3 regions of the Zafaria sp. Z1313 genome follow, and region 2 is predicted to be linked to each of the others. Evidence: riboswitches for the same ligand, from Rfam matches in the RefSeq annotation. Region 2 holds a riboswitch; each other region holds the start of a gene.
The links. A riboswitch is a leader RNA that binds a small molecule or an ion and turns the genes downstream of it on or off. The one in region 2 is predicted to bind S-adenosylmethionine.
Positions count from the first base shown of each region.

Region 1: another riboswitch for S-adenosylmethionine. It lies ahead of ACQ3I4_RS01415 (bifunctional o-acetylhomoserine/o-acetylserine sulfhydrylase); the one in region 2 lies ahead of ACQ3I4_RS08420 (OsmC family protein).
Region 3: another riboswitch for S-adenosylmethionine. It lies ahead of ACQ3I4_RS04775 (methylenetetrahydrofolate reductase); the one in region 2 lies ahead of ACQ3I4_RS08420 (OsmC family protein).

Region 1 covers NZ_JBNWUK010000001.1:313,564-323,581, forward strand. The annotation lists gene tpx (thiol peroxidase) at 1-442, shown strand, start outside; gene ACQ3I4_RS01405 (CPBP family intramembrane glutamic endopeptidase) at 596-1,369, shown strand; gene ACQ3I4_RS01410 (VOC family protein) at 1,394-2,038, opposite strand; SAM riboswitch class IV at 2,187-2,304, shown strand; gene ACQ3I4_RS01415 (bifunctional o-acetylhomoserine/o-acetylserine sulfhydrylase) at 2,370-3,719, shown strand; gene metX (homoserine O-acetyltransferase MetX) at 3,749-4,912, shown strand; gene ACQ3I4_RS01425 (SGNH/GDSL hydrolase family protein) at 4,975-5,850, opposite strand; gene ACQ3I4_RS01430 (alpha/beta hydrolase) at 5,949-6,611, shown strand; gene ACQ3I4_RS01435 (RNA-binding S4 domain-containing protein) at 6,643-6,873, opposite strand; gene ACQ3I4_RS01440 (DNA/RNA non-specific endonuclease) at 7,021-7,836, shown strand; gene ACQ3I4_RS01445 (DMT family transporter) at 7,935-8,912, shown strand; gene ACQ3I4_RS01450 (glycine--tRNA ligase) at 9,137-10,018, shown strand, end outside.
Region 2 covers NZ_JBNWUK010000006.1:143,971-153,988, reverse strand. The annotation lists gene ACQ3I4_RS08430 (MDR family MFS transporter) at 1-320, opposite strand, end outside; gene ACQ3I4_RS08425 (TetR/AcrR family transcriptional regulator) at 317-940, opposite strand; SAM riboswitch class IV at 1,088-1,204, shown strand; gene ACQ3I4_RS08420 (OsmC family protein) at 1,246-1,845, shown strand; gene ACQ3I4_RS08415 (aldo/keto reductase) at 1,889-2,884, opposite strand; gene ACQ3I4_RS08410 (phosphatase PAP2 family protein) at 2,971-3,552, opposite strand; gene ACQ3I4_RS08405 (metallophosphoesterase family protein) at 3,608-4,114, shown strand; gene ACQ3I4_RS08400 (TetR/AcrR family transcriptional regulator) at 4,163-4,834, opposite strand; gene ACQ3I4_RS08395 (hypothetical protein) at 4,958-5,824, shown strand; gene ACQ3I4_RS08390 (APC family permease) at 5,746-7,173, opposite strand; gene ACQ3I4_RS08385 (fumarylacetoacetate hydrolase family protein) at 7,331-8,212, shown strand; gene ACQ3I4_RS08380 (hypothetical protein) at 8,214-8,759, shown strand; gene ACQ3I4_RS08375 (class I SAM-dependent methyltransferase) at 8,749-9,366, opposite strand; gene rraA (ribonuclease E activity regulator RraA) at 9,476-9,940, shown strand.
Region 3 covers NZ_JBNWUK010000003.1:3,801-13,818, reverse strand. The annotation lists gene ACQ3I4_RS04805 (amino acid ABC transporter substrate-binding protein) at 1-208, shown strand, start outside; gene ACQ3I4_RS04800 (amino acid ABC transporter permease) at 224-883, shown strand; gene ACQ3I4_RS04795 (amino acid ABC transporter ATP-binding protein) at 870-1,649, shown strand; gene ACQ3I4_RS04790 (cystathionine gamma-synthase) at 1,646-2,839, opposite strand; gene ACQ3I4_RS04785 (O-acetylhomoserine aminocarboxypropyltransferase/cysteine synthase family protein) at 2,839-4,155, opposite strand; gene metE (5-methyltetrahydropteroyltriglutamate--homocysteine S-methyltransferase) at 4,152-6,518, opposite strand; gene ACQ3I4_RS04775 (methylenetetrahydrofolate reductase) at 6,543-7,451, opposite strand; SAM riboswitch class I at 7,519-7,611, opposite strand; gene ACQ3I4_RS04770 (helicase HerA-like domain-containing protein) at 7,803-9,485, shown strand; gene ACQ3I4_RS04765 (hypothetical protein) at 9,495-10,018, shown strand, end outside.

The sequences.
Region 1 (10,018 bases), on a different contig from region 2:
CGCCGGCACCACCGCCCCGGGCTTCGAGCTCACCGCCGCGGACCTGTCCGCGCTGAGCAGCGAGGACCTGGCCGGGCGCCGGGTCGTCCTGAACATCTTCCCGAGCATCGACACGGGCGTCTGCGCCGCGAGCGTGCGCCGCTTCAACGAACTCGCCGCCTCGCTCGAGAACACCGCCGTCGTGTGCGTCTCCGCCGACCTGCCGTTCGCCCTGTCCCGCTTCTGCGGCGCCGAGGGCATCGAGAATGTCGTGGCCGGTTCCACCTTCCGCTCCGCGTTCGGGCAGGACTACGGCACCACGCTGATCGACGGCCCGCTGGCGGGCCTGCACGCGCGCTCCGTCGTCGTCCTGGATGCGGACCGCACCGTGCTGCACACCGAGCTCGTCCCCGAGACCGGCCAGGAACCGGACTACGACGCCGCGGTCGCGGCCCTGGCCTAGCAGGCACCACCGGCCACGGGCCACGGACAGCCCGGCGGAAGCGCGCCACCACGCGGAGCCGCCGGGCTGTTCCGTGCCCGGGGGCCACCGCTTCCGGCGCAGGGGGGAGCTCGGTGCCGCCCCGGGGCCGCAGGGGCCGTAGGCTGGGTGACCATGAAGCACCCCGAGCCGCCCGCCGTGGGCACCGAGCGGAACATGCTGCGGGCCCAGCTGCTTCTGGTCCTGGCCCTCTCGCTCGGCCAGTCCGCCGTCTACGCCGTTGTGAACCTGCTGGACAAGCTGTCCCGGGAGCCGCTCGCGCAGCAGACGACGCGCATGAACACGAGCCTGAACGACCGGCAGTACTTCGACCTGACGTACCAGCTCCTCGACATCGGCTTCTCGCTCGTACCCGTCGCGCTCGTCTTCTTCTTCCTGCACCAGGCCGGACGCAACGGCTTCCGGCTGTTCGGCTTCGATGGCCGCCGCCCGTGGCCCGACGCCGGCTGGGGCCTGCTCCTGTTCGGGGCGATCGGCGTCGGCACGCTCGGCGTCTACGCGGCGGGCCGGGCCCTGGGCATCACCACGGCGATCGTCCCCGCGGCCCTGGATCCGTTCTGGTGGACCATCCCCGTGCTCGTCCTCTCCGCGGTGCGCCACGGGATCCTCGAGGAGGTCGTCGTCGTCGGCTTCCTCTTCCACGTGTTGCGCCGGATCGGCTGGGGCCCCTGGGCCGTCATCGTCGCCAGCGCGCTGTTCCGCGGCAGCTACCACCTCTACCAGGGGTTCGGGCCGTTCATCGGCAACGCCCTCATGGGACTCGCCTTCGGCTGGTTCTACCACCGCTACGGCCGGGTCATGCCGCTCGTGATCGCCCACGCGCTCCTGGACTCGGCCGGGTTCGTCGGATACGCGCTCCTGGGGCCCGCGATCGGCATCGGTTCCTAGCGGGCCCGCCTTGCGGGCCGTGGGCTAGAGGGTGACCGGGCCGTTCGGCGTCTCGAAGGTCACGGACAGGATGCCGGGGGTGCCGTTCGGGGCCTGCCACTCGACGTCCACTCCCTCGAGCGGGTTCTTCTCCGGCGTGCCGAGCCACTCGCGGACGCGTTCGACGGAACCGGCGATCGCGATGCGGCTGATCCGGCCGGCCGGATCCAGCGCCTTGGAGGGGTGCAGCTCCTCGGTGCCGTCGTCCCAGCGCAGCATGTAGGGCACCTGCGGGTCGGCGATCAGGCCCTTGATGCCGATCTGCTGCCACGTGAGCTCGCGGCCGTCGGGGAACTTGCGATTGCCGGGGACCGAGGCGCGTCCGAGCCGCTCCTCGAAGGGGGCGAGGTCCTCCACCGCCACGCACCAGCCCATCCAGCCGCCGCCCATTTCCGAGCGGGCCCTCACGGCCTGCCCGAACGGGGCCTTGTCCGAGGCCGGATGGTTCAGGACCTCGACGACCTCGAGGTACTGCTTGTTCTCGAGCGGGAAGATCACGTTCCGCGTCCCGAACCGCGGATGGACACCGCCCTTGACCGATTCAAGCCCCAGCTGTTCTTCGATCCTGGCCGCCGTGGCCGCCAGACCGTCCTGTCCGCACGCATATGAAACATGGTCCAACCTCATCATGGGTTCATGATGGCACTTTGTGATGTGGGTCTCGACTTAGGCTCCCCTTGCTTGTGGCGGCCGCGGAGGCGCGTCCGCTTTCACGCCGCGTCATATTCGCGCGGCGCCGCTTGCGGCCCCGCCCGCTCCCGGGCCAGACTGGATCCCAGGTCATGAGTGCCAGCGCTAAACCCCGGTTTGCTGGCCGGCAACCCTCCACTCGCGGTGGGGTGCCCCGGGTGAGGACCGGGCCGAGCATCAATCCCGATGCCCGGCAAGCGCGGGTCACGACCCCGTCGGCAGGCACGGCCGCCGGACGGGGGAACGGCCCTTCGATGGAAGGGAAGCCACCATGTCCAACCACTGGAACTTCGAGACGCGCCAGATCCACGCCGGCCAGAGTCCGGACGCGGCCACGGGCGCCCGGGCCCTGCCGATCTACCAGACCACCTCGTTCGTCTTCCCGAGCGCCGAGAGCGCCGCGGCCCGCTTCGCGCTGGCCGAGCTCGAACCGATCTACACGCGCATCGGCAACCCCACGCAGGAGGCCGTGGAGAACCGCATCGCGGACCTCGAGGGCGGCGTCGGCGCGCTGCTCCTGTCCTCGGGGCAGGCCGCGACGACGTTCGCGATCCTGAACGTCGCGGGCGCCGGCGACCACATCGTGGCCAGCCCGAGCCTCTATGGCGGGACGCAGAACCTGCTCAAGCACACGCTCGCCCGCCTCGGCGTCGAAGTCACCTTCGTCGCCGACCCGGACGACCTGGGGCTGTGGCGCGACGCCGTCAAGCCCAACACCAAGGCCTTCTTCGGGGAAGTCGTCTCCAATCCGCGCCAGGACGTGCTGGACATCGAGGGCGTGAGCGCGGCGGCCCACGAGGCCGGCGTGCCGCTGCTCGTGGACAACACGCTGTCCACCCCGTACCTGGTCCGCCCGATCGAGTGGGGCGCCGACGTCGTCATCCACTCGGCGACCAAGTACCTCGGCGGCCACGGCACGGCGATCGCCGGCGTGATCGTGGACGCCGGCCGCTTCGACTACGCCGCGGATCCGGAGCGGTTCCCGGGCTTCAACACCCCGGACGAGTCCTACAACGGACTGGTCTTCGCCCGCGACCTCGGCGTGGACGGGATCCTCGGGGCCAACCTCGCCTACATCCTCAAGGCCCGCGTGCAGTTGCTGCGCGACCTCGGTTCCTCGGTGGCGCCCTTCAACGCCTTCCTGATCGCGCAGGGCCTCGAGACCCTGAGCCTGCGGGTCGAGCGCCACGTCGCCAACGCCCAGAAGGTCGCCGAGTGGCTCGAGGCGCGTTCCGACGTCGTGTCGGTCGCCTATGCGGGGCTGCCCTCGAGCCCGTGGTTCGAGCGCGGACGCAAGTACGGTCCGCGCGGCACGGGAGCCGTGATCGCGTTCGAACTGGCCGGCGGTGCCGCCGCGGGCCAGGCCTTCATCGACGGGCTGCAGCTGCACTCCCACGTCGCCAACATCGGCGACGTGCGCTCCCTGGCCATCCACCCGGCGTCGACCACGCACGCGCAGCTGACCGAGCAGGAACGCCGCTCGGCCGGCGTCACGCCCGGCCTGGTCCGGATCGCCGTGGGCATCGAGCACGTGGACGACATCATCGCGGACCTGGAGGGCGGCTTCGCGGCGGCCTCCGCCGCCGACGCTCCGGCCGCCGACCTCGAAGCGGTGAAGTGAGCATCGACGTCGACACCGCACGCGGCACGATCGGACGGGGCGGCCAGGCGGCCGCCCCGTCCGGCGTGCCCTCCGGCGACGGCATCCTGCGCGTGCTGCGCACGGGCGCCTTCGCCTTCGAGACCGGGGGGTTCCTGCCCGCCGTGGACCTCGCCTACGAGACGTGGGGGAGGCTCAACGCCGACGCATCGAACGCGGTCCTGCTGCAGCACGCCCTGACGGGGGACACCCACGTGGCGCGCGGGGACGGGGCGGAACCCGGGTGGTGGGACGGCTTCATCGGCCCGGGTCGGACCATCGACACGGAGCGGTACTTCGTCGTCGCCGCCAACATGGTCGGCGGCTGCTACGGCAGCACCGGGCCCTCGTCGCCCGATGCCGACGGCGTCCCCTGGGGCTCGCGCTTCCCGTTCACGACGATCCGGGACTCCGTACGGCTGGAGGCCCGGCTCGCCGACGAGCTCGGAATCGACCGCTGGCATGCCGTGGTCGGCGGTTCGATGGGTGGCGCGCGCGCCCTCGAGTGGGCGGCCGAGTTCCCGCACCGCGTCGGGCATTGCGTCGTGGTCGCCGCGACGGCGCAGGCGAGCGCCGAGCAGATCGCGTTCGCCCAGGCGCAGTCGGCGGCGATCCGGCTGGATCCCGGCTTCGCCGGCGGGGACTACTACGACGCCGGGGCCGACCCGGGCGGTACCGCCCAGGGGGCGCGGGGTCCGGTCGGCGGGCTCGGCATCGCCCGCCGGATCGCGCACGTCACCTACCGTTCCGAGCCCGAGCTCGAGTCGCGCTTCGGCCGCGCCGCGCAGCCCGGGGAGAGCCCGCTCGGTTCGGCGACGTCCGAACGCGGGCGCTACCAGGTGGAGAGCTACCTGGACCACCAGGCGGACAAGCTCGCGGCGCGCTTCGACGCCAACAGCTACCTGGTCCTGACCGAGGCGCTCATGAGCCACGACGTCGGCCGCGGCCGGGGCGGCGTGGAGGCGGCGCTCGCGCGTCTGGATTCGACCCGCTTCTTCATCGCCGCGGTGACGAGCGACCGGTTGTACTGGCCGGAGCAGTCGGAGCGCCTCGCGGCGCTCCTGCCGGGCCGTCCGCCGGTCCACGCCATCGACTCGCCGATCGGGCATGACGGCTTCCTCACGGACATCACGCAGCTCGACGCGCCGCTGCGCGCCACGGTCTTCGCCGGCTGAGCCGCGGGAGCGGCCGGGCCCCGGACCCCTCCACCCGGCGGGGCCGGGCGTGCGTCCCGCGCCTAGCCTTCCCCGTGCTGCCGCTCGGGATCGCCGGCGCCCACCGTGCCCGTCGAAAGCGGGGAGGCGAGCGGGCGCTTGGCGGTGACCCCGTCGCCGCTGGAGCGGCCGCGCAGGCGGCGCAGGACCCAGGGGGTCAAGTGGGTCCTGGCCCAGACGAGGTCCTCGCGGCGGGCCTCGCGCCAGGGCTTCGGCACCACGGGCTTGACCTGCAGGGGCTCGAGCTCGTGCGCCACGTTGAGGGTGTCCAGGAACATCGCGGCGATCGTGTGGTGGCCCAGCGCCGAGAAGTGCAGCCGGTCCTCGGCCCACATGGCCGGGTGGTGCAGCTCGCCGAGGGACCAGAGGTCGGCGACCACGGCGTCGTGCCGCGCTGCCACGGTGCGCAGGTTCTCGTTGTAGATGGCCACGCGCCCGCGCCGGGTGTTCAAGACGGGGGTCGTGCCGATGTCGGGGCCGTTGAACAGGACGACAGTGGCCCCGGTGGCCGCGAGGTCGCCGATGAGGACGTCCATCTCGGCCGCGAGCGCGTCGGGGTCGCCATTGGGCCGGATCACGTCGTTGCCGCCGGCGCAGATGCTCACGAGGTCGGGCTTGAGCTCGATCGCGGGGCCGACCTGCTCCTCGTGGATCTGCCGCAGCAGGCGCCCGCGGATCGCCAGGTTGGCGTAGGCGAAGCCCTCCACGCCGCGGCTGAGCTCCTCGGCCGCGCGGTCCGCCCAGCCCCGGCTGCCGCCGGGGGAGGATGGATCCGGGTCGCCGATGCCCTCGGTGAACGAGTCGCCCAGGGCCACGTAGCGCCGCCAGGGATGCCGTTCCACGTCACGGGCGTCGTCGCCGACCGTGTCGGACCAGGGGGAGGTCTTGTGGTTACTCACGGGTACATCCTCGCAAATCGAGGCCCTCGGCGCCATGCCGGGCCCAGGTCCGACGTATTGCTTCAAGCTTCAATGACGCGCGTGGTTCAATGGTCTCCATGAGTGCGCATGCCTGGAATCCCGTTGTCGTCTGGTCCCGCCCCGAGTCCGAGCGGGCGGGGACGCCCCTGCTCGTCATGTTCCACGGCTACCTGTCCCACGAGCGGGACCTGATCGGCCTGGCGCCGCTGCTCCCCGCCGAGTTCACGATCGCCTCGGTGCGCGCGCCCCACGCCCTCGGACCCGGCTTCACGTGGTTCCCCCTGACCCAGGACATCGACTATTCCGTCGAGAAGGTCGTCGAGGCCTGCGGGGACGTCTGGTCGTGGCTGGACGCCGTCAGGGACCAGCACAGCTCCGTGACGCTGCTGGGCTTCTCCATGGGCATGGCCGTGGCGACGTCCGTGCTGCGCCACCGCCCCGCGGACGTCGACGCGGTCGTCGGGCTGTCCGGATTCGCCGTCGACGCGGGCGGCGACGCGTTCTTCGACGACGAGGCGGCCCGCCGGCTCCGCCGACCGCTGTTCTGGGGCCGTGGCCAGGCGGACGCCGTCATCGGCGAGGACAAGATCGCCCACACCCTCGCATGGGCCAGGGACCATGCGGAGCTGAGCAAGATGCTCTACGCCGGACTGCCGCACTCGATCAACGAGGCCGAGATGGGCCACGTCTCCGAGTTCCTGCGGCACCACGTCCTGGACCGCAGCGTGGCCGAGGCGTAGCGCGATCCGGGCGCGGCGCCGCGCTCCGGGCTCAGGCCCCGGACTCGACGCGGATGCGCTCCCCGTTCGCCTCGACCTCGTCGCCCGGGCGGACCTGGCGGCCCCTGCGCGTCTCGATATCGCCGTTGACCTTGACCAGCCCGTTCTCGATGAACTCCTTGGCCTGGATCCCGTCCTCCGCGAGGGAGGCCAGCTTCAACAGCTGGCCGAGGCGGATCGACTCGTCGCGGATGGCCACGGGCAGCGGTTCGTGTGCGCTCATGGAACCATCATCCACCATGCGTCCTCCGCCCCCGGAACGCTCCCCGGCGGACCGGAGGCCGGCACCGCCGTCGTCCGCCGCGACCCCTCGCCGGATCCCCGGCGCAGGAGTAGCGTTGGACCCAGGACCGGACCCCAGGGGGAAGCCATGGACTGCAACGCGCACCGCACGGGATACGACCCCGGATTCCTCGGCCCGGCCATCGAGCCGCCGGCACGGGCGGGGGAGGGAGCCGCGGTCGCGTACGACGACGGCGAGGTCGTCCCCTACGCCCACTTCTCCCTGTCCATGCACGGGGCCAGGCGCCTGGCGCGCTGGGTCGCGTGGAACATCGACGGCGGAGGACTCATGAGGCTCAACCGCACCGGGATCCGCTTCACCAAGGACCGGCGGGTGCCCGCCGGGCACCAGGCCGGCGACGAGCTCTACTCCGCGAACCGCCTGGACCGCGGACACATCGCCCGGCGGGCCGACCTGCTGTGGGGAGGCCGCGAAGAGGCGGAGGCGGCCAATCGGGACTCCTTCTACTTCACCAACATCGCCCCGCAGCTCGACGACTTCAACCAGAGCAGCCGCCAGGGCGTCTGGGGCCGCATCGAGGACGCGCTCTTCGAGGACGTCGAGGTCCAGGGGCTGCGCGCCTCGGTCTTCGGCGGACCCGTCTTCCACGACGACGACCGCGTCTACCGCGGCGTTCCGATCCCGCGGGAGTTCTGGAAGCTCGTCGCCTTCCTCCACGACGACCACCTCACGGCACGCGCCTTCCTCCTGACGCAGAACCTCTCCGTCCTCGAGGCCCTGGAGATCGACGAGTTCCGCACGTACCAGGTCTCCGTGGCCGAGCTCGAGGACCGGACCGGGCTGCGCTTCGACGCCCCGCTGCACGACGCCGACACCCTCGCCGTGACCACCGACGACGCGCTCCGCCGGCCCCTCGACGCCCCCGCCGACATCCAGTGGTGAACGCCCGCGGGCCCCGCGGGCGCGCCGTCATGGAGGCCGTGCCCCTGGGGGCCACGCACTAGCATGGGCCGGTGAGCCAGAGCCCCGTACCCCGCCCGATGCCCGCACCCGGATCCGCCGCTGCCCGGCGTGTGCTCCCGGTCTGGGCCGGCCTCCTCCTGGCGGTCTTCGCGGGACTGCTCATGCCCCTGCAGGGGCGCGTCAACGGGGGACTGAGCACGGCGATGGACGACGGCGCCGGCGCCGCGACCGTCAGCTTCGCCACGGGCCTGATCGTCATGACCGTCCTCTCCTTCGCCCTCCCCGCCGGCCGCCGGGGGCTCGCCCAGGCGCGCGCGGCCCTCCGCGACCGCGACTTCCCCCGCTGGTACCTCCTGGCCGGCGTGCTCGGCGCCTACCTCGTCCTCGGCCAGGCGAGCGCGGTGCCGCTCATCGGCGTGGCCGTGTTCACGGTCGCCGTGGTCGCAGGCCAGACGATCAGCGGCCTGCTCGTGGACCGGATCGGCTTCGGACCCGGAGGCCGCCGCGCCGTGACGGTCCGGCGCCTGACCGCCGCGGTCGTCATGGTCCTGGCTGTCGCGTGGGCCGTGTCTCCGCGGATGACCCCGGGAAGCGACGGCGACCCGGGCCCCCTGCTTCCCGTCCTCCTGCCGTTCACGGCGGGGCTGCTCATGGGGTTCCAGCAGGCCATGAACGGGACGCAGGCCGCCCGCTACGGCACCCCGATCACCGCGACGTTGTTCAACTTCGCCGCCGGCGCCCTCGTGCTCGCCACCGCGTGGGCGGTCAAGGTCCTCGTCGGCGGCGGAACCGCCTCCTGGCCGGGCGAGTGGTGGCTCTATACGGGCGGACTGTTCGGTTGCATCTTCATCGCCATCGGCGCCGTCCTGGTCCGCTCCCTCGGCGTCCTGGTCTCCGGGCTGTGCATGATCGCCGGCCAGCTCGTCGGCTCCCTCGCCATCGACCTCGTCCTGCCCGCTCCGGGAACGATCATCGCCCCGGCCACGGTCCTCGGGACGCTCGTGACCCTCGGCGCGGTCGTCCTCGCGAGCCTTCCCGGACGGCGCCCGCGGTAGGCGCGGCCCCGGCGTCGTCCTCCGCCCCCGCGCAGACCGCGAATCCTTCCCCCCTCGCACGGACCGCGCCTCCCTCCTCCGCGCCCGGCCCGAGCCACCCGGCCCCCGCTGCCGGCGACGGATTGCGGCGGCGGCAAGGCGCCGCGCTAGGCTGTGTCGGTAGCATTTCCCACCCCCGTTGCGGACCGCAACCAGCGGCCACGTGAACCTTTGGAGTTGTATTCATGGCGCCCCAGTCCAAGCTCGACCAGGTCATCTCCCTCGCCAAGCGGCGCGGCTTCGTCTTCCAGGCGGGTGAGATCTACGGCGGATCCCGCTCCGCGTGGGACTACGGACCCCTGGGCACCGAGCTCAAGGAGAACATCAAGCGCGAGTGGTGGCAGACGTTCGTCCGCGGTCGCGAGGACATGGTGGGGCTCGACTCCTCCATCATCCTGCCCAAGCAGGTCTGGGAGGCCTCCGGACACGTCGCGACGTTCACCGACCCGCTCGTCGAGTGCACCTCGTGCCACAAGCGCCACCGCCAGGACCACCTCCTCGAGGCCTTCGAGGCCAAGAAGGGGCGCGCGCCGGAGTCCATGGCGGACATCGCCTGCCCCGATTGCGGCACCAAGGGGCAGTGGACCGAGCCCCAGCTCTTCTCCGGCCTGGTCAAGACCTACCTCGGCCCCGTGGACAACGAGGCGGGCCTGCACTTCCTGCGCCCCGAGACGGCCCAGGGCATCTTCGTGAACTTCAACAACGTCCTGACCGTGTCCCGGAAGAAGCCGCCGTTCGGCATCGGGCAGATCGGCAAGGCGTTCCGCAACGAGATCACGCCCGGCAACTTCATCTTCCGCACGCGCGAGTTCGAGCAGATGGAGATCGAGTTCTTCACCGCTCCCGAGGACGCCGACACGTGGTTCAAGGACTGGGTCGAGGAGTGCTGGACGTGGTTCCTGGACCTGGGCATCGACCCCGAGAACATGCGCCGCTTCGACGTCCCCGAGGACGAGCGCGCCCACTATTCCGCGGGGACGATCGACTTCGAGTACCGCTTCGGCTTCCAGGGCTCCGAGTGGGGCGAGCTGATGGGCGTCGCCAACCGCACCGACTACGACCTCGGC
Region 2 (10,018 bases):
ATCACGGAGCCGCCGATGAACACGATGATCGCGAAGAGCAGGAGCGGCTTGCGGCCGAACATGTCGCCGAGCTTGCCGTAGACGGGCATCATCACGGTCGAGGCCAGGATGAAGGCCGTGATGACCCAGGCCATGTGCTCGACGCCGTGCAGCTCGCCGACGATCGTCGGCAGGGCCGCGGCGAGCACGGTCTGGTTGAGGGAGGCGAGCAGCATGGTGACCATGAGGCCGCCGAAGAGCAGGACGAGGTGGTTCTTGCGGTCCGCCTCGGGGGCGGGCGGCTGCGCGGTGGTGCCGGGCGTGGTGGTGGAAGTGGTCATGGCCGGGGACGCAGGACCTTTCTGAAGACGTCGGTGGATTCGCCGAGGTGGGCGCCGAGCTCTTCGAGCGGGGCGCCGGGGAACTGGCGGTAGGTGAAGCGGACGATCGTGGCGGCGGCCATGAGCAGCGCGCGGCGGGCCGCGGGGTCCTCGCCGAGCTCGGCGGAGACGGTGGCCGGGTCCTCGCTGAGGCGGTCGTTGACGGCCGAGTCCACGAGGACCTCGGCGTCGTTGAGGTGCTGGACCACGCGCCCGCGCAGCTCGGGGTAGCGGCCGACGAGCTCCTTGCGGCGCTCGAAGCGGCTCCCATCGCCGACCACGGTGGACAGGACCTCCGCCATGAGCCGCACGGTGCGCTCGAGCAGCTCGGCGTCCGAGGCGCGGAAGCGCTCGATGAACTCCTGCCGGAGCTCGGGGGCGCGCATCCCGAGGACGGCGTCCTCCTTGGAGGGGAAGTAGTTGAAGAACGTGCGCTTGGAGATGCCGGCGCGGCGGGCGATCGAATCGACCGTGGCGGCGGCGAGGCCGTCCTCGAGGGCGAGGGCCGAGGCCGCCTCGTGGACGGCCCGCCAGGTCTCGAGGCGGTTGCGCTCGCGCAGGCTCAGGGGTGAATCATGCATGGGTACAGTTTATGCACCAGTGCAATCTTTGCACAACTGCAGGCCACGTGACCTTGGCCGCCTCCCGTGACGGCGGATGACGAGGTGACCCCGCGTGACGGAAGTCCTTGCCGCGGCCCGGGCCGGAGCGTGAGACTCGTGGCCAGGAATCAAGAGACCCGGCCTGAAGGCCCTGGCCGGTCGGGCGGCAACCCTCCTCGCTGTAGCGGGGTGCCCCAGGTGACGATTCGACGCCCGCCGCGGCGGCGGGCGTAAGTACGGCGCACGCGCCCGCATGCGCCACGACGCGAAGGGCAGGACCCAACATGACCTCCACCACAGAACAGGCTGCGGGCACCGGCCAGCAGTCTCCCACCGGATCCGCCACCCCGAGGACCACCGACCTCGACGCCGAGCGCGCCCGCCGCCTCGACGACGCCGCGTCCTTCTGGGCGGGCCGCATCGGCGAGGACACGGCCAACGCGAAGGCCGTCTACCGCGCCCACGGCGTCTCGGAGCGCTCCGTCGCCACGCGCGTCACGGCGGGCCGCCACGAGTTCGTCGTCGACGAGCCCGCCGCGCTGGCCGGCGACGATTCGGACGCGAGCCCCGTCGAGTACGCCCTCGGCGCGCTCGTGTCCTGCCAGGTCGTGGTCTACCGGCTCTACGCGCACCAGCTCGGCGTCGCGATCGACTCGCTCGAGATCACGGCGGAGGGCGACCTCGACGTCCGCGGGATCTTCGGCGCCGATCCGGACACGCGCCCCGGCTTCACGGCGGTGCGCCTGACCGTTCACCTCAACGGGCCGGAAACCCCCGAGCGCTACGAGGAGCTGCACCAGGTCGTCGACGCGCGCTGCCCGGTGCTGGACCTCTTCGCCCGGCCGACCCCCGTCAGCGTCGAGCTCGCGGTCAACGCCGACTGAGGCCGGCCCGAGCGGCCGCGGCGGGCCGGACGACGGCGGGACCCTACGGCAGCGGGCGCCCCCGGGCCGCGGTCCACAAGCGGTACCAGTCCACGGCCCCCATGGCCGCGGCGGCCCGCTCCGCGCCGGCGCACGCGGCGATCCGCGCCGGGTTCGTGGTGCCGATGACCGGGCGGATCCGGGCCGGGTGGCGCATGAGCCATCCCAGCACCACGGCCTCGGGCGCGCAGCCGAGGCCGTCGGCGAGTTCCCGGACGACGCCGGACGCCTCCTCCTCGGGCGACGCCGCCCCGCTCCCGGGGCGGGGCGCGGCACCCGGGCCGGGCTCCGGCGTCGTACTCCTGCCCGAGTAGCGCCCCTGGGCCAGCGCGCCCCACGCCTGCAGCTCCACGCCCTCCGCGCGGCAGTACTCGATCGTGCCCTCGGGGAAGGAGAGCGCCCCGCCCTCGGGGTGGTTGACGAGGACCTGGGACTCGAGCCAATCGCGCCGGTGCAGGCCCATCTCGAGCTGGTTGACCGCCGGCGCCTCGCCGAGCGCGTCCTGGAGCGCGCGCATCTGGGCCGCCGACATGTTCGAGACGCCGAGCCGGCCGACCTTGCCGGCGTCCCGCAGCCCGGCGAACGCGGCCGCGACGTCCTCCATCGGGGTCAGCGGGTCCGGGCGGTGGATCAGCAGCGCGTCGAGCCGTTCGATCCCGAGCCGGCGCAGGATGTCCTCGACGCGGGCCGTGAGGACGGCGGGCGAGGAGTCGTAGCGGCCGCCCGACCCGTCGGGGCCCGCGAGCACGATCCCGCACTTGGACTGCAGCTCGATATCGTCCCGCAGGCCGGGCCGCTCCGCGAGGACCCGGCCGAAGACCTCTTCCGCCTTGCCGCGCGTGTAGATGTCGGCGTGGTCGAAGAGGGTGATGCCCGCTTCGAGGGCCGCGTCGACCGCGGCGTGGGCGGTGGCCAGGTCGCCGGCGTCCGGCGGCGCGTCGTCCCACCCGCCGCCGAGTCCCATGCAGCCGAACACCAATCGCGATCCGTCACCCGCCATCCCCCCACGTTATCCACTCCCGGGCGGTGATGGGCCGCTCATACAACGGAAATCGGGATCGTGATGCGGGGCCGGGGCGGCGGGCCTCAGCCGTAGACGAGCGTGCGGAGCAGGTGCGTCGCGACGCCGATCGCCGCCCCGGCCGCCACCTGGCCGGGGGTGTGCGCCCGCAGGACGAGGCGCGACCAGCCCACCGCGGCCGCCGCCGCGAGCCCGGCGACCCCCACGGCCGGCACGGGCCCCAGGAACTGCAGCGCCACGTAGACCGCGACGGCCGTGTGCACGGAGACCTTGTAGAACGCGTTCGCGACGAGGCACAGCACGAGCCCCGTGAAGATCCCGCCGAGATCGAGGAACAACGCGTCCGGCGCGTCCATGAGGCGCAGCGTCCACACCCCGCCGAGGATCGAGAAGCCGGAGGTCAGGAACGGCCAGTAGCGCTGCCGCCGCTTGGGGATGTGCCGGCTCGAGACGACGCCGCCGCGGGCGAACCACAGCACCCCGAGGAAGGGCAGCACCGTGGTGAACAGGACCGCGACGAGGGCGTGCGGCCAGCCGATGCCCGGCACGACGAGGGGCCGGCTCAGCAGGTACGCGGTCGCGACGACGGCGGGCGCATACAGCTCGCTGATCCACCAGGCCGCGCGCTCCGCCGTCGTCCGCTCCATGCCCACCATGCTAGGCGGGCCCCGGACGCCCGGCGCCCCGTGCCACGATGGGGGCATGGCCACCCGCTTGCTGATCGTCGCCGACACCCACCTGCCCCTGCGCGCCCGCGGACTGCACCCGGAGCTCTGGGAGCGGATCGAGGACGCCGACGTGGTCCTGCATGCCGGTGACTGGGTCGACGAGGCCACGCTCGACGCCTTCGAGGCGCGCTCGCGGCGCCTGATCGGCGTGTGGGGGAACAACGACGGGCCCGGCCTGCGCGCGCGGCTGCCGGAGACGGCGCGCTTCGAGCTCGACGGCGTCCGCTTCGCGATGACCCACGAGACGGGGCCGGCGCGCGGGCGGGAGGCGCGCTGCGCGCAGCGGTTCCCGGACGCCGATGTCCTGGTGTTCGGGCACAGCCACATCCCGTGGGACACGGTCGCGGAGACGGGCCTGCGCCTGCTCAATCCCGGCTCCCCGACCGACCGCCGCCGCCAGCCTGCCTGCACCTACCTCCGGGCGGTCGCCGACGCGGGCGCGCTGCGGGACGTCGAGATCGTGCCGGTGGACCGGCTCTAGTCCCGGGGCGCCGGGGGACGGGCGGGGCGGCGGAGGACGACGCCGGGGCTAGAGTCCCAGCGCATCCGCCTCGCGCTCGGCGAGCCGGGAGAAGAGCGCGTCGGCCGGGTCGAAGGTGCCGACGAAATGGCCGTTGAGCTCGAGCTGGACGGCGCCGACCATCCTCGCGAACGCCGCTGCGAGATCGAGCACGGCATCGGGGTCGCGCTCCACGCCGACGGCGTCGGCGAAGACGTCGAGCTGCCCGGCCAGCCCATCCGCCGCCCCTCCCGGCAACCGGGCGCCCGGACCCCGGACCGCCGGGGCGCAGAAGGCGCGGACCACGCGGGCCGCGGGTTCGATCGTGTTGCCGGGGGCCCGGTAGCCGGGGATCGCCGAGCCGTAGACCAGCGCGAATCGATGCGGCTGCTCCCGGGCCCAGGAACGGAAGGCGCCGGTGACGGCCGACCACCGAACGCGATGCGGGGCGCGCATGGAGCCGGCCGCCTCGAGGGACGCGGCGAGGTCGTTGTAGGCGTCGACAATGAGGGCGGTGATGAGCTCGTCGCGGCTCGGGAAGTAGCGGTAGATGGCGCTGGAGACCAGGTTCAGCTCGCGGGCGATCGCCCGGAGCGAGAGATCGGCGGCCCCGGACTCGGCGAGCTGCCCGAGGGCGAGCTCCTTGATCCGGGCGATGTTGTCGGCGCGGGCGCGCTGCCGCGGCGTGGGTCCCTGGGGCATGGAGACAGCTTGCCATATTCGGGATCACCGGTCACTTAAGTGAGCACCGCTCTTGCAATTCGCCGACGCCGGGTGGACACTCGAACCATCAATAGAGAGCAGCGCTCACAGAAAGGGCAGTCCATGCGCCGCCATCTCACTCCGGACCGCACGACCGCGGCGTTCTACGCCGCGTCCGGCCTGGCCTTCATCCTCTATCCGGCGTTGCGCCCCTACGGCCCCGAGGCCGGACCCGAGGGCGCCGCGGACTTCGCCTCGACGGCCTGGCTCGCGTCCCACGCGCTGGGCATGGCCGGCTTCACGCTGTTGGCCTTCGGGCTCCGCGCCGCCGCCGAAAGCCGAGCTGCCGGCGCGGACCGGACGAGTTCCGCGGGCTCGGGCACGGCCGGCCCGGGCAGGGCCGCCCACCACGTCTCCGAAGGACCCCCGAGCCCGGGGCGGGCGATGGAGGCGTGGGCGTGGACCGCCGTCGTCCTCCTGCTGCCCTACTACGGGGCGGAGGCGTACGGCCTGAACGAGCTCGGGCGCTACGCCGTCGAGACCGGCGACCCGGCGGTCCTGTCCATCGCCGACGCATTCCGCTACGCGCCGTTCGCGATGACCACGTTCGGGCTGGGCCTGGCGTGCCTCGCCGTCGTCGGCGTCCAGTTCGCCCGCGCGCTCCTGAGCTCCGGCCCCCTCGCGCGCTGGGGCGGGGTCCTCGCCGGGAGCGCCCTGGCCCTCTACCTGCCGCAGTTCTTCGCCCCGGCCGGCCTGCGGATCGCCCACGGCGCCGTCCTGTGCGCGGGCCTGCTGCTCGCCGCCGTCGCGGCGTGGCGGGCCGGGGCGCCACGGGCCGGAGCGCCGCGAAACGAGCCCCCGCAGGACGGGACTGCGCGGAACCGGACGCCGCAGTCCGGACCGGGCACGGGCTACTTGCCGCGCAGCTTCGCGAGCAAACGCTCCTCCGCGTCCTCCCCGGCCGCGACCCCACCGGGAACGCGCAGGTAGAAGACGAGTCCGACGACCCACCACAGGCCGAACAGGATCCACGGCTGCAGGCCGAGCTGCGCGGGCATGCCCGGCATGTAGAGGCTGAACAGCGCGGCGCCGAGGATCACGGCGGCGATGCCGATCGCGATGCCGCCCTGGCCACGGCCGCCGATGCGCAGCGGCCGGTCCATGCCCGGTTCGCGCCGGCGCAGGATCAGGAAGGACACGGCCACGAGGGTGTAGGCCAGCACGATGCTCGGCGCCCCGGAGTCCACGAGCCAGCCGAGCATCTCCGCCCCGAAGAACGGCGCGATGAAGCTCAGCGCGCCGATGAACATCAGGGCGTTGTGCGGCGTGGAGTACTTGGGGTGCAGGCGGCCGAACCAGGCCGGGAGCATGCCGGAGCGGGCCAGCGAGAACATCAGCCGCGAGGCGCCGAGCAGCAGCGAGTTCCAGGAGGTCAGGATGCCCGCGATGCCGCCGGCGATGAGGACCTTGGCCATGATGTCCGAGCCGAACAGCACGCCGAAGGCGTCGGCGGTGGCGATGTCCGCCCCCGCCAGCTCGCCGGCCGGCATCGCGGAGGACGTGGTCAGGATGACCATGACGTACCAGACCGTCGCGAGCACCACGGAGAGCACCACGAGCCGGCCGATCTGCCGGGCCGGGATGTTGACCTCCTCGGCGGACTGCGGGATGACGTCGAAGCCGATGAACAGGAACGGGACGACGACGAGCACGGCGAAGAACCCGGCGGTCCCGCCCGTGAACCACGGCTCCATGTTGGCCGGCTCGCCGCCCGTGAACGCGCCGACCACCATGACGGCGCCGATGGCCAGGAGGAACAGCACCACGAAGTTCTGCGCGATCCCGGCCTCCTTCACGCCGCGGATGTTGATCCACGTGATCACGACGGCGGCGACGGCGCCGACGAGCGCCCAGGTCAGGTGCACGTGGTCGCCGGCCACGGTCCACAGGGGGACCTGGCTGAGCCCGGGCACGATGTACTCAACGGTCCGCGGCAGCGCCACGGCCTCGAACGCCACGATCGTGACGTAGCCGCCGATGATCGCCCACGAGCCGATGAACGACGGCCGCGGGCCCATCGCGCGCATGATGTAGTTGTGCTCGCCGCCGGCCTTGGGCATCGCGGCGCAGAGCTCGGCGTAGGTGAGCCCCACGACGGCCATGATGACGCCGCCCGTGACCATGGCCAGCACGGCGCCCATCGTGCCGGCGTTGGACAGCCAGTCTCCGGTCAGCACCACCCAGCCGAATCCGATCATCGCCCCGAAGCCGAGCGCGAGGACGTCGAGGCGCCCCAGCACCTTCTTCAGCGACGGCTCGCCTTCCTTGACGCTCGTCATGCCTGCCTCCTTCTCCGCGGCCGGCCGGGTTCGGCGCGGCCAGCACGTTCTTGACTCGATGAGTCAACCTAGCAAGGACACCGGGTGGCCCGCGGCACATGACGGCCCTGCAGCCGTACTGTTCATATTGAATCCGGCCGTGTGATGGGATGGGGCCATGAGACTCGCGACGCTCCGCCTGCCCGCCGGCCAGCCCTCCCCCGAGCCGCCCGCCGAGGCGGGCATCACGCGCGGGACGAGCGCCGCCGTCGTCCTCGGGGACACCGCCGCGCTCCTGCCGGGCTTCGCGGACGTGGGCGCCTTCCTGGCCGCGGACGACGCCGGACGCCGGGCCGCGCTCGAGGCGGCGGCCGAGCGGGTGCCGCTGGGGGACGCGGCGTTCGCGACGCTGGTCACCGCGCCGTCGAAGGTCTTCTGCATCGGGCTGAACTACCGCAACCACATCGCCGAGACGGGCAGCGAGGAGCCGCGCTTCCCGACCGTCTTCACGAAGTTCGCCGACTCGCTCGCGGGCGCGCACGACGACGTGCGGATCCCGGCGGAGGACCACCGGATCGACTGGGAGGGCGAGCTCGCGATCGTCGTCGGGCGCGCCGGGCGGCGGATCTCCGAGGCCGACGCCCCCGCGCACATCGCCGGCTTCGCGGTCTCCAACGACGTCTCGATGCGCGGCTGGCAGGGCCGGACGAGCGAGTGGACGCAGGGCAAGTGCTGGGAGGCCTCCACACCCGTCGGCCCGTTCCTGGTGACGCCCGACGAGTTCGATCCCGCCGCGAGGATCACGACGCGCGTGAACGGCGAGGTGGTGCAGGAGGACTCCGTCGCGGACCAGGTGTTCGGGCCGGCGCAGCTGGTCTCCTACCTCTCCACGATGGTGACCCTCCGCCCCGGCGACCTGATCCTCACCGGCACGCCGGCCGGCGTCGCGCTGGGCCGGCGGAACGAGGCCGGACGGCACCCGTGGCTCGTCGACGGCGACGTGCTGGAGACCGAGATCGAGGGCCTCGGCACGCAGCGGAACCGCATCGTCGCGGAGTGACATGACGACCCGGTCCCACGCCCGCAAGAGCGCCCTGTCCCTGCCCGAGGTCGAGGAGGGAACGCACTTCGGCCTGCCATCGTTCGCCGTGCGCGGGCGGAACTTCGCCGTGCTCACCCGGGATGCCCACGTCCAGCTCCACCTGTCCGACGCCGACGCCGGCGCCGCGCTGGCCGCCCACCCGGTGGCCGAGCAGCTCGTGCGGAACGGGACGCCGATCGGCATCCGCGTGCCCCTCGACGGAATCGGCGGGAAGGATCTGAACGGGCTGCTCCTTCAGGCGTGGCTGGCCAAGGCGCCGAAACGCCTCGAAGCCGAGCGGTTCGGCGGCGGCTCGGAGGCCGGGGGCGATCCACGGGGCGGCGACGCGTTGCCGGCGATCGGGCGGCCCGCGACCGCCGCGTTGAGGGCGGAGGGCATCACGACGCTCGACGACGTCGCCGCCCGAAGCGAACGCGGGCTCCTGGCCCTCCACGGGGTCGGACCCAAGGCCGTGGCGATCCTCCGCGAGGCCCTGGCCGCACAGGGCCGGGGCTTCAGGGACTGACCGCGGTCCCGCGGCAGACCGCCCCCTCGAACCGCGGCACCCGGGGCTGGTAGAAGCACTCCACCACGGTGATCTCGAAGCCGGCGTCTTCCAGGAGCTCCACGGGCCGGCGCGTCAGATGGCACCCGCCGGCGAGTCGCTTCTGCCACGGCTCGATCCGGTGCTGGAGCCGACGCACCTCGGGGTCCGGGGCCAGCCCGTGCTCGAGGAAGAGCAGCCTCCCGCCCGGCACCAGGACGCGGCGGAGCTCGGCGAGCGCGAGCGCTGGGTCCTCGATGGTGCACAGCGTCCACGTGCTCAGCGCGGCGTCGAAGCACGCGTCCGGATGGGGCAGGGCCTGGCCGTCGGTCCCGCTGCGCCGGACCGGGACGGGCGAGGCCGCGAGGCGCGGCCCGGCCAGCTTCCAGGCGGTTGAGGAGGGCTCGACCGCGTCGACCGCCTCCACGGCGTCCGGGTAGAACGGCACGTTGGATCCGGAGCCGAAACCGATCTCCACGACCCGGCCCGCCAGGGGCGCGCAGGCCTCGGCGCGCAGGGCGTCCAGCTCGTGGTTGCCGCAGCTGGCGTGGAGGAGCCGCGGCAGGACGTGCTTGGCGTAGAGGCCCACGCGTCCTCCTTCCACCGCTGGCCGCTGCTCGTTGCCGCCAGTCTCCACCGCCCGCCCGCACGGCGCAACGGGCCTGCCAGGGCGCGGTCGGTTCGCCTACGCTGGGCCCATGGACTTCACGACGTGCGACCTCTTCGACGCCGACGAATCGCTGCAATCCGTCTCCCTCCCGCTGCTGAACCTGGGCGGCCTGCCCCGCTTCACGGGGCCTGTGCGGACGGTCCGCTGCCACCGGGACAACGGGCTGGTGAAGTCCATCCTCAACTCCCTCGGCGACGGCGCCGTCCTCGTGGTCGACGGCGGCGGCTCGCTCGAGTCGGCGCTCATGGGGGACATGATCGCCGAGGCCGCGGTGGCCAACGGATGGGCCGGCGTCGTCATCCACGGGGCGATCCGGGACCGCGTGGCCGTGGCCGGTCTCCAGCTGGGCGTGAAGGCCCTCGGCTCCAACCCGCGCAAGTCGGCGAAGGACTCGGTCGGCGAGGTGGACGTCGAGGTCGAGTTCGGCGGCGTCGTCTTCCGGCCGGGAGCCCGGCTGTGGAGCGACGAGGACGGCATCCTGGTCGAGCCCTGACCCGCCCGCCGGCCCCACCTCTCCACGCCCGCCCGCCTCTCCACGCCCACCCGCCTCTCCACGCCCGCCCGCCTCTCC
Region 3 (10,018 bases), on a different contig from region 2:
CACGTACCTCGACTACCAGAACACCAACGGGAACCAGAACATCAAGGTCGCCGCCGAGACCGAGGAGACCTCGCTCAGCGCGTTCGCGTTCCGGCAGGGCAGCGACGACCTCGTCGCGGCCGTCGACGCGGCGCTCGGCGAGCTGGCCGCGGACGGGACGCTCGCGGAGCTCTCGGACAAGTACTTCGGCGCCGACGTCTCGAAGTAGCCCGGCGGACGCACCGTGAACTGGCAGCTGTTCCTCGACTCGCTCGGGCCGATCGCCCGGGACGGGCTGATCGGGAGCGTCCCGCTGGCCCTGATCAGCTTCGCGCTGGGGCTCGCGATCGCGCTGTGCGTGGCGCTCATGAGGATCAGCCGCCGCCGGGTCGTCTCGGGGATCGCCCGCGCGTACATCTCGGTCATCCGCGGCACGCCCCTGCTCGTGCAGTTGTTCGTGATCTTCTACGGCCTGCCCTCGGTCGGCGTGACGATCAACCCGTGGCCGAGCGCGGTCATCGCGTTCTCGCTCAACGTCGGCGGCTACGCCGCGGAGGTCATCCGGGCGGCGATCCTCTCCGTCCCCAAGGGCCAGTGGGAGGCCGGGTACACGATCGGCATGTCGCGGACCCTCACCCTGCGCCGGCTCATCCTGCCCCAGGCCGCGCGCGTGTCCGTGCCACCCCTGTCCAACACCTTCATCTCGCTCGTGAAGGACACCTCGCTCGCCTCGCTCATCCTCGTCACCGAGCTGTTCCGCCAGGCGCAGCAGATCGCGGCCTTCAGCCAGCAGTTCATGGTGGTCTACCTCGCCGCGGCGCTCGTGTACTGGGTGTTCTGCCTGGTCCTGTCCGCGGGCCAGGTGCGCATCGAAAGGAGGCTGGACCGCTATGTCGCCCACTGACGCCCCGTCCGCCGGGCCCCTCCTGCGGGCCGAGGGCCTGCAGAAGTCGTTCGGCGAGAACCACGTCCTGCGCTCGATCGACCTCGCCGTCGACTCCGGGCAGGTCCTGGCCCTCATCGGCCCCTCGGGGTCCGGGAAGACGACCGTGCTGCGCTGCCTCAACGGCCTCGAGCAGCCCGACGCCGGCCGCGTCGCCTTCGCGGGCGGGCCAGAGGTCGACTTCGGGCCTTCCACGACGCGCAAGGAGAAGGAGTCGCTGCGCACGCGCAGCGCCATGGTCTTCCAGAACTACAACCTCTTCCCGCACATGACGGTCCTGCAGAACGTGATCGAGGGGCCCGTGCGGGTCCAGGGCCGCGGAAAGGCCGAGGCCGTCGCCGAGGCGCGGACGCTCCTGGCCCGCGTGGGGCTCGAGGCGAAGGCCGAGCAGTACCCGCACGAGCTCTCGGGAGGGCAGCAGCAGCGCGTCGGGATCGTCCGGGCGCTCGCGCTCAAGCCCTCGCTCCTGCTCTTCGACGAGCCGACGTCCGCCCTGGACCCCGAGCTCGTCGGCGACGTGCTCACCGTGATCAAGGAGCTCGCCTCCGAGGGCTGGACCATGGTCATGGTCACGCACGAGCTCGCGTTCGCCCGCGAGGTCGCCCACGAGGTCGTCTTCATGGACGGCGGGGTCGTCGTCGAGCGCGGGCACCCGGACCAGGTGCTGCGCGCTCCCCGGGCCGAGCGCACGCGCCAGTTCGTGCACCGCCTCCTGAATCCGTTCTAGACCCGCGCCGGCTGCGGCAGCCGCACGACGACGGCGAGCGCCTGCTCAAGGTCGGCCCGCAGATCCCGCACGTCCTCGACCCCGACGGAGAGCCGGACGAGGTCCGTCGGCACGGCGAGCGGGGTGTCCTTGACGCTCGCGTGCGTCATCTCCGAGCAGTAGCAGGCGAGCGATTCGACCCCGCCGAGGCTGACCGAGAGCGCGAAGAGCCGCGTGGACTCGGCGAACGCCCGGGCCGCGCGCTCGTGGCCGAAGCGCAGCGAGACGATCCCGCCGAAGCCGTCCATCTGCTCCGCGGCGAGCGCGTGCCCCGGGTGCTCCTCCAACCCCGGATACAGCACCTCGGCGACCCCGGGCCGCTCCCGTAGCCAGCGGGCGAGCTCGAGCGCGTTGGCCCCGTGCCGTTCCATCCGCAGCCCCAGGGTCTTGAGGCCGCGCGCGGCGAGGTAGGCGTCCTGCGGCCCCGCGACGGCCCCGCCGGCGAACTGCTGGAAGCCGATCGCCTCGGCGAGCGCCTCCCCGCGCCACGCGCCCCCGGAGGCCACGACCGCGCCCCCCAGGACGTCCGAGTGCCCGCCGATGTACTTCGTGGTCGAGTGCACCACGAGGTCGGCCCCGAGCTGAAGGGGCCGCTGCAGGTAGGGCGAGGCGAAGGTGTTGTCCACGACAAGGAGGGCCCCGGCGTCGTGCGCGATCCGCGCCCAGGCGCGCACGTCCGCGATCCCCAGGAGGGGGTTCGACGGCGTCTCGAGCCACAGCAGCGCCGTCTTCCCCGGAACGACGGCGGAGCGCACCGCCGCCGCGTCGGTGATCGGCACGGGGGTGTTCCCCACGCCCCACTTGCCGTGCAGCCGGTTGATGAGCCGGTTGGTCCCGCCGTAGCCGTCGGCACCCAGGACGATGTGGTCGCCCGGGGCGAGCAGCGCCCGCAGGAGGGCGTCCTCCGCGGCGATCCCCGAGGCGAACGCGAAGCCCGCGACGCCGCCCTCGAGCGCGGCGAGCTGCGCCTCGAAGCCGGCCCGCGTCGGGTTCGAGCCGCGCGAGTACTCGTGGCCCCCGCGCAGGACGTTGATCCCGTCCTGGACGAACGTGGAGGTCTGGTAGATCGGCGGGATGACCGCCCCCGTCAGCGGGTCCGGTTCCTGCCCGGCGTGGATCGCCGTCGTGTTGAAGCCCCGGTAGGCGCCCATCAGGCCACGCTCCCCTCGGCGACGAGCCCCGCCGCGGCGAAGGCCTGCGCGAGGTCGGCGGTCAGGTCCGCCGGCTCCTCGAGGCCCACCGAGAGCCGGATCGTCGCCTCGCCGATCCCGGCCGCGGCCCGCTGCGCCGGCGTGAGCCGGCAATGCGTCATCGCCGCCGGGTGGGCCACGAGCGAGCGCGTGTCCCCGAGGTTGGCGACGAGCTTGAAGAGCCGCAGCGCGTCGATGAAGCGCGCCACCGCCCCGGGGTCCCGCTCGGGGTCCACCGCGAGGTCGAACGAGAACACGGAGCCCGTGCCGTCCGGGAAGTCGCGCGCCGCGATCCCCTCCCCCGGGTGCCCGGGCACCGAGGGGTGGTGGACGCGGGCGACGGCGGGGTGCGCGTCGAGGAAGCGGGCGACGTCCACGGCGTTCCGCCCGTGGCGCTCGACCCGCAACCGCAGCGTCTCCGTCCCGCGCAGGATCTCGGCGGCGGCCGAGGGGGCCAACGCGGGGCCGAGGTCGTGCAGGTACTTGCTGCGCGCATAGGCCAGGTACGCGCCGCGGCCGTGCCGTTCCCAGAGGCTCGCCCCGCCGTAGCGGCTCCGCGGGCCCACGATCCGCGACCACTTGACCGGATCGGCGGCGAAGTCGAACGTCCCGCCGTCCACAAGGACGCCCGCGAGGGTGGTCCCGTGGCCGCCGAGGAACTTCGTCGCCGAGTGCACGACGACGTCGGCCCCGTGCTCGAACGGCCGGTAGAGGGCGGGGGTGGCGAGCGTGTTGTCCACGACCACGGGCACCCCGGCGGCGTGGGCCGTGCGCGCGATCGCCGGCAGGTCCGGCAGGGTCGCGAGCGGGTTCGTGATGGACTCGAGCAGCACGGCCCGGGTCCCGGGCCCGATCGCCGCCGCCCACGCCGCCGGGTCGTCCTGGTCCACGAAGTCCACGCCGTAGCCGAAGTCGGCGAAGGTATCCGTGAGCAGGTCCACCGTCCCCCCGTAGAGCTGGGACGACGCCGCGACGCGCCCGCCGCCCTCCCCGGCGCCGAGGAGCGCCAACAGGGCCGTGGCGACGGCGGACTGCCCGCTCGCCGTCGCCACCGCGCCCAGGCCGCCCTCGAGCGCGGCGACGCGCTCCTCGAGCACGGCCACGGTCGGGTTGCCCGTGCGCGTGTAGGTGAAGCCCGGGCGCGTCAGGGCGAACATGGCGCGCGCGCTCGCGTAGTCCTGGAACTCGTAGGCCGCGCTCTGGTGGATCGGCACGGCGACCGGGTAGTGCGGCCCCGCCGGCGCGTAGCCGGCGTGGATCTGGGTGGTGCTGCTCATCGTGGCGTCCCCGCACCGGCGAGCAGCCCGGTGCGCGCGGCCGCGGCCGCCTCGACGAGGTGGCGCAGCGACGCCGTCGTCTCCTCGTAGCCGCGGGTCTTCAGCCCGCAGTCCGGGTTGATCCACAGCTGGCCCGCCGGGACGCTCGCGAGCGCGGTCTCGATGAGGCCCGTGACCTCCTCGACGGAGGGAACGCGCGGGGAGTGGATGTCGTACACGCCCGGGCCGATCCCGCGGGAGTAGCCGAAGCCGGCCAGGTCGGCGACGACCTCCATGCGGGAGCGGGCGGCCTCGATGCTCGTCACGTCGGCGTTCAGGCCGTCGATCCCGCGGATGACCTCCCCGAACTCCGAGTAGCAGAGGTGCGTGTGGATCTGGGTGTCCGGGCGGACGCCCGAGGTGGCGAGGCGGAACGCGCCGACGGACCACGCGAGGTAGTCCTCCTGGTCCGCGGCGCGCAGCGGGAGCAGCTCGCGCAGTGCCGGCTCGTCGACCTGGATGATCGCGGTGCCGGCGGACTCGAGGTCGGCGATCTCGTCGCGCAGGGCCAGGGCCACCTGGTTCGCCGTCTCGCGCAGCGGCTGGTCGTCGCGGACGAACGACCACGCGAGGATCGTCACGGGACCGGTCAGCATGCCCTTGAGCGGCTTCGCGGTGAGCGACTGCGCGTAGCTCGTCCACGGCACCGTGAACGCCTCGGGGCGGGAGACGTCGCCCCAGAGGATCGACGGCCGAGTACAGCGCGATCCGTAGGACTGCACCCAGCCATGGGTCGTCGCCGCGAAGCCGTCGAAGTTCTCCGCGAAGTACTGCACCATGTCGTTGCGCTCCGGCTCCCCGTGGACGAGCACGTCGAGCCCGAGCTCCTCCTGCAGCGCCACGACGCGGGCGATCTCGGCCCGCAGGAAGCCGTCGTAGGCGGCCTCGTCGATCCGCCCGGCGCGGACGTCGGCGCGCGCCTTGCGCACCTCGCCCGTCTGCGGGAAGGAACCGATCGTGGTGGTCGGCAACACGGGCAGGCCGAGCCGGCGGCGCTGCGCCTCGGCCCGTTCCTCGGCGGGTGCGCGCTCCACGTCGGCGGCGGTCAGCGCCGATGTCCGGGACCGCACCTCCTCACGGCGCACGCCCTCGAACGCGGCGCGGGAGGCGATCGCGGCCGACGCCTCGGCGATCTCGCGCTCCACGCCGGCGGGCCCGGAGGCCAGGCCCGCGGCGAGGGTCCGCACCTCGGCGACCTTCTGGTCCGCGAACGCGAGCCAGGACGGCAGGTGCGCGGGCAGGGACTCCTCGGCGAAGACGTCGTGCGGGACGTGGAAGAGCGAGGTCGACGTCGCGACGGAGGCCCCGCCCGCCGCGCCCGAGAGCTCCTCGAGCAGGGTCAGGGACGCCGCGAGATCGTTGCGCCACACGTTGCGCCCGTCGACGATCCCGGCGACGAAGCGCGTGCCGCCCAGCGCGGCCAGCTCGGCCCCGGCCGGCCGCGCCCCGCGGACGAGGTCGGCGTGCACCGCCTCGACGCCCGCCTCGGCGAGCACGCGCAGGGCGCGCCCCGGCGCCTGCGGGTCCCCTGCCGTGCCGTAGCCCGTGGTGACGAACAGCGCGGGCCGGGCCCCGGCGTCGTCCGCGGCCAGCGCGCGGTAGGCGCGCTCGAGCGCCCCTCCCGGAACGGCGAGGGCGCCGCCGCGGTCGGTCGAGAGCGCCGGCTCGTCGAGCTGGACCCACTCGGCGCCGGCAGCGGCGAGGCCGGCGAGGATCCCGCGGTAGGCGGCCACGGCGTCGTCGAGCCGGTCCAGGGGGTCGAAGCCCTCCGGCGCGCCGTCCTCCGGCTTGGACAGCAGGAGGTAGGTCACGGGGCCCACGAGGACCGGGCGCAGCACGGAACCGGCGGCCGCGTGGCGCGCGATGGTCGAGCTCAGGCGGTGGGCGAGCGGCGCGAACGCGGTGTCCGGTCCGATCTCGGGGACGAGGTAGTGGTAGTTCGTGTCGAACCACTTGGTCAGCTCGAGCGGTGCCCGCTCGGCGTCGCCCCGGGCCAGGGTGAAGTAGCCGGCCGTGTCCACCGAACCGTCGGAGGCGGCGAGGTCGGCGAAGCGGCGCGGCAGGGCGCCGAGGGCCGCGGTCGTGTCGAGGACCTGGTCGTAGAGGGCGAAGTCGGCCGGGATCGAGGAGTCCTGCGCGTCCAGGCCGAGCTCGACGAGCCGCGCGACGGTGTCCTCCTGCAGCCGTTCGGCGGCCGCGTCCAGCCCGGCCTCGTCGAGGCGGCCGGCCCAATGGGCCTCGACGGCCTTCTTGAGCTCGCGGGCGGGGCCGATGCGGGGGTAGCCGAGGATGGTGGCTTCGGGGAAGCGGGGGGTGGTGGTCATGGTGTCCTCCTGGGTGGGGTTGGGTCAGAGTGCGGGGGCGAGGGCCCGGCCGGCGCCGGCGAGCCCGAGCTCGTGGACGACGTCAAGCGAGCCGAGGGGGTCGTTGAAGGTGTACAGGTGTAGTCCGGGGGCCCCGTCGTCGAACGCGGCGCGGGCGAGGGCGGCGGCCGCCTGGACGCCGATCGCACGCCGCTCGGCGTCGCTCCGGGCCCCCTCGAGGCGGGACAGCAGGGCCGCGTCGGGTGCGACGCCGGCGAGCGCGGAGAGGCGCAGGAGGCGCCGCACGCTGTTGACCGGCATGATGCCCGGCACGATCGGGATCGTCACGCCCGCGGCCCGGGCGGCCGCGACGAGCCCCGCGTACTGCGCGGGCTCGAAGTAGATCTGCGTGATCGCGAAGTTCGCCCCGGAGCGCTCCTTGGACAGGAGCACCTCGACGTCGTGCTGGAACGAGGGCGACTCGGGGTGGCGCGTGGGGTAGGCGGCGACGCCGATGGCCAGGCGGCCGGCCGCGAGCGTCGCGGAGCGGCGGTCCTCGACCTGCCGGATGAGCTCCACGAGGTAGCGGGCGAACGGCAGCTCGCCGCGGTCCCCGCCCGGATCGGCGGGCAGGTCCCCGCGCAGGGCCAGGACGCCGCGGACGCCGAGCCCCACGAGCCGGCTGACGAGCGCGTCGAGCGAGGCCCGCGTCTCCCCGACGCACGTCAAGTGGGCCAGGGGCCGCAGCCGTGTGTTCTCGATCAGGTGGGTGATGAGCTCGACCGAGGCGGCGCGGCGCTCGGCGGTGCCGTTGTACGTCACCGAGACGTAGTCGGGGGCCGTGGCGCGCAGCGCCTCGACGGCCTCCAGGACCGTCTCGCGGCTCGCGGCGTCCCGCGGCGGGTAGAGCTCGTAGGACAACGACGGCGGACTGGCCGTCAGGGGTTCGGACATGGTTCCTCCTCGCGGTATGCAAGGGAGTGCACCGCGGCTCCCGGCGGACGGCCGGGACGTGGATGCGTCTCCATCGCTTCTGGCGGTAGCACCGTTCCGGGACTCCGGGTGGTTGCTGCGGCGTCGTCGATCCAGATCTCTCGGCCGCTCTTGATGGGTTGGTGCATTCATCTAAGGCACACGGTGCCCCGGGCGGCAAGCACGGCCGCGGCGGGCGCTTCACAGTCCCGCATGTGTCCGGATGTGACGACCCGGCCCGCGCGGGCCGGGCCGTCGGCGCGTCATCCCCGGCGGATCCGGGTCACATGACGCGCGTGTGACGGGGAGCGTGGGGGAAGTAGTCTGTGGGGCATGGCTAAGCGAACTCCGGCGGAGCACGTCGAACTCATCAGGAACGGATACGTCTTCGAGGGCCCCTCCATGGGCCTCGGCGCCGCGGTCGTGGACGGCGCGGTCCACCCCGAGGCGCAGGTCCGCCTGCCGCTCGGGATGATGAACCGGCACGGCCTCGTGGCCGGGGCGACCGGCACGGGCAAGACCATCACCCTGCAGGTCATGGCCGAGCAGCTCAGCGAGAACGGGGTCCCCGTGTTCCTCGCGGATGTGAAAGGGGACCTCACGGGCCTGTCCACCCCCGGTGCCGGCGGCGAGAAGCTCCTGGCCCGCACGGCGGGCGTGGGCATGGACTGGTCGCCCGCGGACTTCCCGGTGGAGTACTACGCGCTCGGCGGCGACGGCACCGGCGTGCCGGTGCGCGCCACGGTCTCGGCGTTCGGGCCGCTGCTCCTGTCCCGCGTCATGGACCTGAACGAGACCCAGGAGTCGAGCCTCCAGCTCGTCTTCCACTACGCGGACCAGAAGGAGCTGGAGCTCTACGACCTCAAGGACCTCCGCGCCGTCGTCCAGCACTTGACCTCGGATGCGGGCAAGGCGGAGCTGGCCGAGCTCGGCGGGCTCTCCAAGGCCACGGCGGGCGTGATCCTGCGCGAGCTCGTCACGCTCGAGGCCCAGGGCCTGGACCGCTTCTTCGGCGAGCCCGAGTTCGACACGGCGGAGCTGCTGCGCACGGCCCCCGACGGCCGCGGCGTGATCTCCTGCCTCGAGCTGCCGACGCTCCTGCAGAAGCCGCTCGTGTTCTCCACCTTCCTCATGTGGCTCCTCGCGGACCTCTTCGCCGAGCTCCCGGAGGTCGGCGATCCGGAGAAGCCCAAGCTCGTCTTCTTCCTCGACGAGGCCCACTTGCTCTTCCGCGGCGCGTCCAAGGCCTTCCTCGAATCCATCACGACGACGGTGCGCCTGATCCGGTCCAAGGGCGTGGGCGTGTTCTTCGTGACGCAGACGCCGAAGGACGTCCCGGCCGACGTCCTGGGCCAGCTCGCGAACCGCGTGCAGCACGCCTTGCGCGCCTTCACGCCGGACGACGCCAAGGCCCTCAAGGCGACCGTCTCGACGTTCCCCGTGAGCGACTACGACCTCAGCGCGGCGCTCACGCAGGCGGGCACGGGCGAGGCGATCGTGACGGTCATGAACGAGAAGGGCGCACCGACCCCGGTCGCGTGGACGCGGATGTGGTCCCCGCGCTCCACGATGGGCGCGTCGGAGGCCTCCGTCGTCGAGCGCGTCGTCGCGGAGTCGGCCCTCCTGCAGGTCTACGGCACGCCCGTGGACCGCGAGTCGGCCTTCGAGAAGCTCAAGGGCGCGGCCGGGACCCCTGGTACGACGCCGGAGCCCTCCTCACCGGCCACCGGCGGCTCGGTCGCGGGGCACGTCCCGGGACGCGGGCAGAGCCAGGCGGACATCGACGCCGAGGCCCGGCGCATCGAGGAGGAGATCCTGGGCCGTCCCAGCACGCTGCCGCCGACGACGCCAGGCCGGGCCCCGTCGTCGTCCCCGAAGCCTGCTCCCGCCCCTGCCCCGGCGCCCTCCCGGGTCCCGGAACAGAACCCCGTCATGGACTTCGCGCTGCAGGCCGCCGGGGCCCTCGGCAAGGAGTTCATGCGCGGCATGTTCGGCACCAAGCGCCGCCGCCGGTAACGTGGAGGTGTGAATTCCGGATCCCCCCTCGTCAAGGTCGTCGCCGCATGGCTCTCGGCCGTGATGATCGTGGCCGTCGGCGTCGGGGTCGCCATCACGCAGGTCAACCAGCGCGTGTTCGGCCCGCAGCGGGTCGTCATGGACTACTTCGGGCACCTGCAGGCCGGCGAGGGCGCACTCGCGCTCGGGATGCTCGGCACCGGCTCGCCGGACGGCAACGCCCTGCTCGTGGACGGCGACGGGCTCCGCGCCGCGACGTCCGCGATCGAGGACTTCGAGGTCGAATCGCTCGAGCGCGCCGCGGGCGGCGACGCGACCGTGACCACGGCCTACTCCGTGGACGGCCGGCGCTACCAGACGCAGTTCCGCCTCGAGCACGCCGGGACGGAATGGCTCTTCTTCGACCGGTGGCGGCTCGTCTCCCCCGGCCCCCAGGTCCTGCGCGTCACCGCCGACACCACCAATGAGTTCACGGTCAACGGCCTCGCCTCCCCGCTCGCCGACGGCGCCCAGGACCTCCCCGTCCTGCTGCC